3 regions of the Streptomyces sp. NBC_01224 genome follow, and region 3 is predicted to be linked to each of the others. Evidence: riboswitches for the same ligand, from Rfam matches in the RefSeq annotation. Region 3 holds a riboswitch; each other region holds the start of a gene.

Region 1 (2,257 bases), 2.1 Mb from region 3:
ACCACACGCCGCCGATCACGTCGTCCCCGCTGTGGACCTGGTCCTTCTCCGTGGCCACGTACCCGGTGTCGGCGGACGGGTCGGGCGTCGTGATGGCCGCGGGGGCGGGACCGGTCGCGTTCAGCTTGTCGACCAGGTCGACGCCGCCGAAGTCGCGGGCGTCGGCGCCGGTCGCGTGCGCGGCGAGGGCGAGCTGCGCGTAGGCGGCGGGACCGTTCTGCTCGGCCCAGGCCCCGGAGTTCTTCTTCAGCCAGGCCACGGCCTTGGCCGCCTTGTCCTGGTGGCCCGCGGCCGACAGTGCGACGACCGCGTCCGCGGTATTGCCGAAGTCGGGCTGCGGGGTGGAGTCGGTGGCGCCGGGCATCGGCGCCAGGTTGAGATGACCGCTGGTCGCGAGGGCGTCTGCGAGGAAGTGGGCGCCGTTCTGCGCGGCCTGCTCGGGCGTGAGACCGGACCCCGGGTGGCAGCTGGGCGCCTTGACCGCGGCGTTGTTCCCGACGGCCAGGGCCTTGCCCATCGTGCCGAGCACGGCGGCCGCGGTGGCGTCAGCGTTGGCGGCGAGCTTCCCGGCCTTGTCGGGCTGGTAGGCGAAGGCGCCGCCGTCCTTGCTGTCGCACGGGATCGCGAGCCCCAGCAGTGCGTCGTAGGGGGTCTTGCCGCCCGGGGTCGTGATGTCCGCGATCCGCTGGCCCTGCCGGGCAAGGGCGCCGATCACCAGCGAGGTGGAGTTGGCGTCACTGGCCCCGCCCGCGGTGTAGCCCCAGCCGCCGTCCTCGTTCTGTACGGACTTCAGCCAGCGCACCGAGTTGTTCACGGTGTCCCGGTGCCCGCCCACCTCGACGAGCGCCTGGACGGCGGCCGCGGTGGCATTGGTGTCCAGCATGGTCTTCTCGGTGCACGGCTGGGAGACGTCGGGCCGGTACGCGGCGTAGGCGCCGTTGCCGCACTGCTGGGCGATCAGCCAGTCCACCGACTTCGTGGCGGGCGTGACGCCCTCGACCCGCTGAGCGAGGAAGGCCAGCGACTGCCGCCAGACACCGTCGTACGTGGGGTCCTTCGTCCCGTACAGCCCGGCAGGCAGTGCGGCGGACGGCGAGGGCGACGGGGACGGCGCTGCGACCGCGACCGGGGCAGCGGCCGCACAGAGCACGGTGGCGGTGGCGGCGAGCGTTGCTGCGCTGCGGCGTACGGTCATGGCGGGCGGGGCCTCTCCTGCGGGGGAACCGGGCACAGGCACGCTCACGCACCAGGCTCCGGCTCCGTATACCTCGACGGTGCCGACCACCGGGGTTCCGGTGGTGCGAGCCGGTCACGACCGCGGACAGGGCATTCCGACTCACCGTCTCCTACGACGGTTCACGGCTGCGTGGTCAGTGCCGGATTTGCACCGGCTTCCCCCTGAACGGGCATGATGACGACTCGCCCACTGTACCGGGCGCGGTCGGAGCGGTTCCGGGCCGGGAGGAGCGCCACCGCCCGCCCTCCGGCCCGCTGGAGCGTGGGCCGCCTTCACACTGCGACGTACGTCACGGGCTCGCTCCCCGCCACCGCCTCCGCGCGACCCAGCTTCACCAGCCGACGCAGATGCGCCTCGGCCTCCGAGACGGCGATGTTCCGTGATCCAGGCGGAATCTGCTCCCAGGGCCGGTTCCACTCCATCCGCTCGGCCAGCTGCCACGGTGTCAGCGGGGTGGCCAGCAGTCCGAGCAGCCCGGTCAGCCGCTCCTCGTGATGGTCCAGGAGTTCCCGCACACGCCCCGCGGCATCCGCGAACGCGTACTGATGGGCGGGCAGCACTTCGGCGACCCCGAGCCTGCCGATGCGCTCCAGGGAGTCGAGGTAGTCCCCGAGAGGGTCGGTCACCGTCGCGTCGTCCGGGTCCTCGTACAGCCCGATGTGCGGGCTGATGCCCGGCAGCAGATGATCTCCGGAGAAGAGGCGCCCCCGGCCGGGCAGGTCGGCGGGGTGGTGCTCCTCCAGGTGGAGGCAGACGTGACCGGGGGTGTGACCGGGGGTCCAGATCGCCCGCACCTTGCGCCCTGCCAGGTCCAGGAGTTCACCGGGCACGATCTCCCGGTCCGGCATCGCGGCCCGCAACCCGGGCAGGGTACGCATCCGGCCCCCGTCGGCCGCGGCGGCCCGCAACGGCGCGAGATGCTCCTCGGGCGCACCGACCGCGGTGAGCTTCGCCACGAGGTACTTCAGCCAGGTGCCTGGTTCCGACTGCCGGGTGCGGCGCACGATCGCGGTGTCCGCC
Region 2 (2,257 bases), 1.5 Mb from region 3:
CCAACCCGCCGGTCTGGGTCATCGTCTGTGCCGGTACGGCCATCGCACTCGGCACCTACCTGGGCGGCTGGCGCATCATCCGCACCATGGGCAGCGGCCTCACCGACCTCAAGCCGCCACAGGGCTTCGCCGCCCAGACCAGCGCGGCCACGGTCATCCTGGCCTCCTCGCACCTCGGCTTCTCCCTCTCCACCACCCAGTCCTGCTCCGGCGCCGTGATGGGCGCGGGGCTCGGCCGCCAGGGCGGCGTGGTCCGCTGGTCCACCGCCACCCGGATGTTCATCGCCTGGGGTCTGACACTGCCCGCCGCGGGCCTGGTCGGCGCGGGCGCGGAACTCCTCACCAAGCAGGGCACCTGGGGTGTCGTGGTCGTCGCGGCGCTGCTGGTCGTGGGCTCCGGGGCGATCTGGCTGGTATCGCGCCGCAAGCCGGTCGGCCACGGCGATGTCGCGCCGACGGGCGGCGACGCCGAGCCCGCGGGCGTCGTCACCACGGCCATCGCCGCCGTCAGCCCGCCGCTCACCACGGCCCAGGCAGCGGCCCAGGACCTCAAGACCACCATTCCGGCTCCGGCCGGAACCACCCAGGACCCGGCGCGACCCGCCACCGTCTAGGCCAGCCGCCTAGGCAGGCCGTCTAAGGATTCAGCATGAACATCGACTGGGCAGCCCTCGGCTCCGTCTTCGGCGTCTCCCTCGTCGTCACCGTCGCGCTGGTGGGTTTCTTCACCCTGGGCATCGTCGGTCTCTCCAAGCAGCCCGAACCGGCGGCGCAGGGCGGCTCCGGAGGCTCGCTCCTGCTGGCCCGCGTCGGCGCTTACGTCTGCTTCGCGCTGTGCGCTGCGGCGGTCGCGTACGGGATCTATCTGATCGTCGCCTGAGCCCTCCTCCGCGCACTCCCCCGTCGGGCCGGACACACCTCGTGTGTCCGGCCCGTTGTGGTGTGCCCGGTCCGATGTGGGGCTCAGCACACTGCACCGTCGCAGGTCAACGGCAAGTTGACGGGCGTTCGCGGAGCGTGGTGGACTGCCGGAGCCAATTACGGCGACAGCAGAGGAAGCCGGTGCGAATCCGGCGCGGTCCCGCCACTGTCACCGGGGAGCAGTCCCCCACACCGGAAGTCACGGCACGCGCGAGCGGGTTGGAAGGCCGGGGGAACTGCGGATCCGGGAGCCAGGAGACTCTCGTCGCCGGTCACGTCGAACCAGGGCGCGGACCCTGAGTGAGGACATATCGCCATGCCTGGCTGCCGTGCGTCCGTTGCTGTGGCGCTCTCGACGAGAGCCGCCTGTACGAAGGTCCTTCGAGGCGTATCGGCCGGTTGAGCCGTGCGTGCCGACCGCATTTTCGCGTACGGCGCCACGGCCGGTCTGATCGGCGATCTGCTGCTCGGTGACCCCCGCAGGGGACATCCGGTCGCCGCCTTCGGGCGGGCCGCAGCGGGCGTCGAGCGGCGTCTGTGGCGCGACCACCGCGGGTGGGGCGCGCTGCACATGCTCGTGTGCGCCGGAGGCGCCGCGGGTGGTGCGGCGCTGATCACCCGTGCCGTACGCAGCCACCCCGTCGCCTCCGTCGCGCTGACCGCGGCCGCCACCTGGTCCGTCGTCGGCGGTACGTCCCTGGGGCGTGAGGCCCGGGCGATCGGCGGCGCCCTGGCGGCCGGTGACATCGAGTCGGCCCGCGAGCGTCTGCCGCATCTGTGCGGGCGCGACCCGTACTCCCTCGACGGACCGCAGATCGCCCGCGCCGTGGTGGAGTCCGTGGCCGAGAACACCTCGGACGCCGTGGTCGGCGCCCTGGTGTGGGGTGCGCTGGCCGGTGTGCCCGGGCTCGTCGGATTCCGGGCCGCCAACACCCTCGACGCCATGGTCGGCCACAAGTCGCCCCGCCACCGGCGCTACGGCTGGGCCTCGGCCCGCCTCGACGACCTCGCGGGCTGGCCCGGTGCCCGGCTCACAGCCCTGCTCGCCGTGGCCGCCGGGGGGCGGCCGCGTGGAGCCGTACGGGCGTGGCGGGCCGACGCGGCGAAGCACCCGAGCCCCAACGCGGGCCCGGTGGAGGCCTCGTTCGCGGGTGCGCTCGGCGTACGGCTCGGCGGGACTCTCGCGTACGGCGGCCGGGTCGAACACCGCCCCGTCCTCAACGGGGAGGCGGGCCGGGCGGTGGAGACCGAGGACATCGAACGCGCGGTACGGCTGTCGCGCCGGGTGAGTGCGCTGGCCCTCGGCGTGTGTGTGGCGGGACGACTGGGTGCGGGC
Region 3 (2,257 bases):
GGTCGGCGAGCGGGTTGCGGAGCAGGGACTGCATGACGGTCCCGCACACCGCGAGCCCGGCGCCGCACACCGCGGCGAGCAGGGTACGCGGCATGCGCAGGTTCCAGATGATGCCGTCCCGGATCGGGGTGAGCCGTGACCGGCCCCAGCCGAGGTGGGAGGCGACCGTGGACCAGACGTCGGCGACGGAGATACGGGCGGGGCCGATGGTGACGGCGACCGCGACGGACAGCACGAGCAGTGCGATGCCACAGGCCCATAGGGCTCCCCCGCGCAGCTTCCGTAGCCCCGTGCCACTGCGCACGGCTGCTTCAAAGGCCCGTGACGCGTCCACCGCCGTGGCCCGTTCGGTGTCCGTCACCCCGCGAATCCGAATGTGCGCAGCGCGGCGGCGACGCGTTCCACACCCTCGACCGTCCGGATGGACGGGTTCATGGCCTGGCCGCTCAACAGGACGTACCGCTTGTGCCTGACGGCGTCCATGTTCTTCGTGACGGGGTTGGACTCCAGGAATTCGATCTTCTTCGCGGCGCTCTCGGCGGTCTGTGCCTTGCGGGTCAGGTCTCCGATGACCAGGACGTCGGGGTTGCGGTCGGCGACGGTCTCCCAGCTGATCTGGGGCCATTCCTCATGGGTGTCGTCGAAGACGTTCTTCGCGCCGAGTTCCCTGGTGATGATGCCGGGCGCTCCACAGCAGCCGGCCAGGTACGGGGCCTTGGAGTCGGAGAACCAGTAGAGGAGGGTGGCGTCGGAGGCGTCGATGCCCTCGGTCGCCTTCTTCACCCGGGCCCGCAGCTGCGCCACGAGTGTGTCGCCGCGTTTCCGCACGCCGAACACCTCGGCCAGGTCGCGCACTTCGTCGTAGACGCTGTCCATGGTCAGTGGCGCAGTACGGGCTCCGTCGCCGCCGCCGCTGTTGTCCTTGCCGGTGCAGTCGGCGGGCGAGACATAGGTGGGGACGCCGAGATCCTCGAACTGTTCGCGGGGTGCAACGCCGCCCTTGGCCAGCGTCGACTCGAATGACGCGCTGATGAAGTCGGGTTCCTGGTCGAGGACCTTCTCCGACGACGGCCGGTTGTCCGCGATCCTGGGAACCTCGGCGTTGGCCTTCTCCAGGCTCTTCATCACCGGGTCGGTCCAGGTCGAGGTGGCGGCCAGCCGGTCGGCGAGGCCGAGGGAGAGCAGGATCTCCGTCGATCCCTGGTCGACCGAAACGGCCCGGTGCGGTGCGGCTTCGACGGTGACGGTGCGTCCACAGTTCTTCAGCGTCACGGGGTATCCGTCGGCGGAGCCGGACTTCGCGGCAGAGCTGCTCGTTCCGCCCCCGCAGGCGGTCAGCAGGACAAGTCCCGCCGAGAGCAGGGCAATGGCACGGACAGGGCTGGCTATGGACGGCACGGAGTCCCTCTGCGTCTCGGGGCTCATGCGCGGAGCCCGGTGTACGGAGTCCTGCGCCCCGGTACCGGGTCGCAGGTGCCAGCAGGTCTTCGGACTCGGGCTCCTACGGACGGGGCGCCTTCCCAGGACACTCGCGGGTGTCCCAGTGGCCGTGGCCCCGCCCGTCCCCCTCACCGCTGCGCGTCAGTTCCGGATTCTCACCGGATTCCCTGACCCCTACGTGGAGTTTGACTGGCTTCGGCAAGCTATCACGAGCCTCCGCGCAGCTCATGGGCGGTGTGGCCGGTGGTACGCCGGGCTGTGCTCCCGTCGCACCACCCGCCCGATGCCTATGGACGCTGAAGAGCGATCACGGCGTTGTGCCCGCCGAAGCCGAAGGAGTGGCTGACGGCGCGCCGGATGGGCTGCCGCAGGGGTTGCCCGGTGACGCAGTTGATGTCGAACTCGGGCGCAGGGGCGTCCAGATTGGCGATCGGCGGTACGACTCCGCGCTGGAGCGTCAGGACGGTCAGTCCGGCCTCGATCGCTCCGGCCGCCCCCATGCAGTGCCCGAGTACGCCCTTCGGGGCGGTGACGGGCGGCCGGTGCGGGTAGACCCGGCCGATGAGGGCTGCCTCGGTGGCGTCGTTGATCGGTGTCGCCGTGCCGTGTGCGTTGACGTGCTCGACGTCCTCGGCCGCCCAGCCCGCGTCGCGCAGCGCGGCCTCGACCGCGGCCTGGGCGACCGCGCCGGACGGGTGCGGGCTTGTGGGGTGGTGGGCGTCGGTGGTGGCGCCGGTGCCCGCGAGCAGTGCCCGCGGCGCGGCGCCCCGGGCGACGGCGTCGTCCGCCCGTTCCAGCACCATGACGGCGGCGCCCT

What was found. Region 3 has a riboswitch for cobalamin ahead of OG609_RS38515 (ABC transporter substrate-binding protein). Riboswitches for the same ligand answer to the same signal wherever they lie in the genome.
Region 1: linked by a shared signal. The riboswitch ahead of OG609_RS28690 (prenyltransferase/squalene oxidase repeat-containing protein) and the one ahead of OG609_RS38515 (ABC transporter substrate-binding protein) in region 3 are both predicted to bind cobalamin.
Region 2: linked by a shared signal. The riboswitch ahead of OG609_RS31430 (cobalamin biosynthesis protein) and the one ahead of OG609_RS38515 (ABC transporter substrate-binding protein) in region 3 are both predicted to bind cobalamin.

The regions. Positions count from the first base shown of each region.
Region 1 covers NZ_CP108529.1:6,373,142-6,375,398, forward strand. The annotation lists gene OG609_RS28690 (prenyltransferase/squalene oxidase repeat-containing protein) at 1-1,195, opposite strand, end outside; cobalamin riboswitch at 1,308-1,445, opposite strand; gene OG609_RS28695 (MBL fold metallo-hydrolase) at 1,510-2,257, opposite strand, start outside.
Region 2 covers NZ_CP108529.1:6,980,396-6,982,652, reverse strand. The annotation lists gene OG609_RS31440 (inorganic phosphate transporter) at 1-614, shown strand, start outside; gene OG609_RS31435 (hypothetical protein) at 650-880, shown strand; cobalamin riboswitch at 1,053-1,183, shown strand; gene OG609_RS31430 (cobalamin biosynthesis protein) at 1,328-2,257, shown strand, end outside.
Region 3 covers NZ_CP108529.1:8,498,042-8,500,298, reverse strand. The annotation lists gene OG609_RS38520 (FecCD family ABC transporter permease) at 1-304, opposite strand, end outside; gene OG609_RS38515 (ABC transporter substrate-binding protein) at 358-1,425, opposite strand; cobalamin riboswitch at 1,462-1,649, opposite strand; gene OG609_RS38510 (beta-ketoacyl-[acyl-carrier-protein] synthase family protein) at 1,728-2,257, opposite strand, start outside.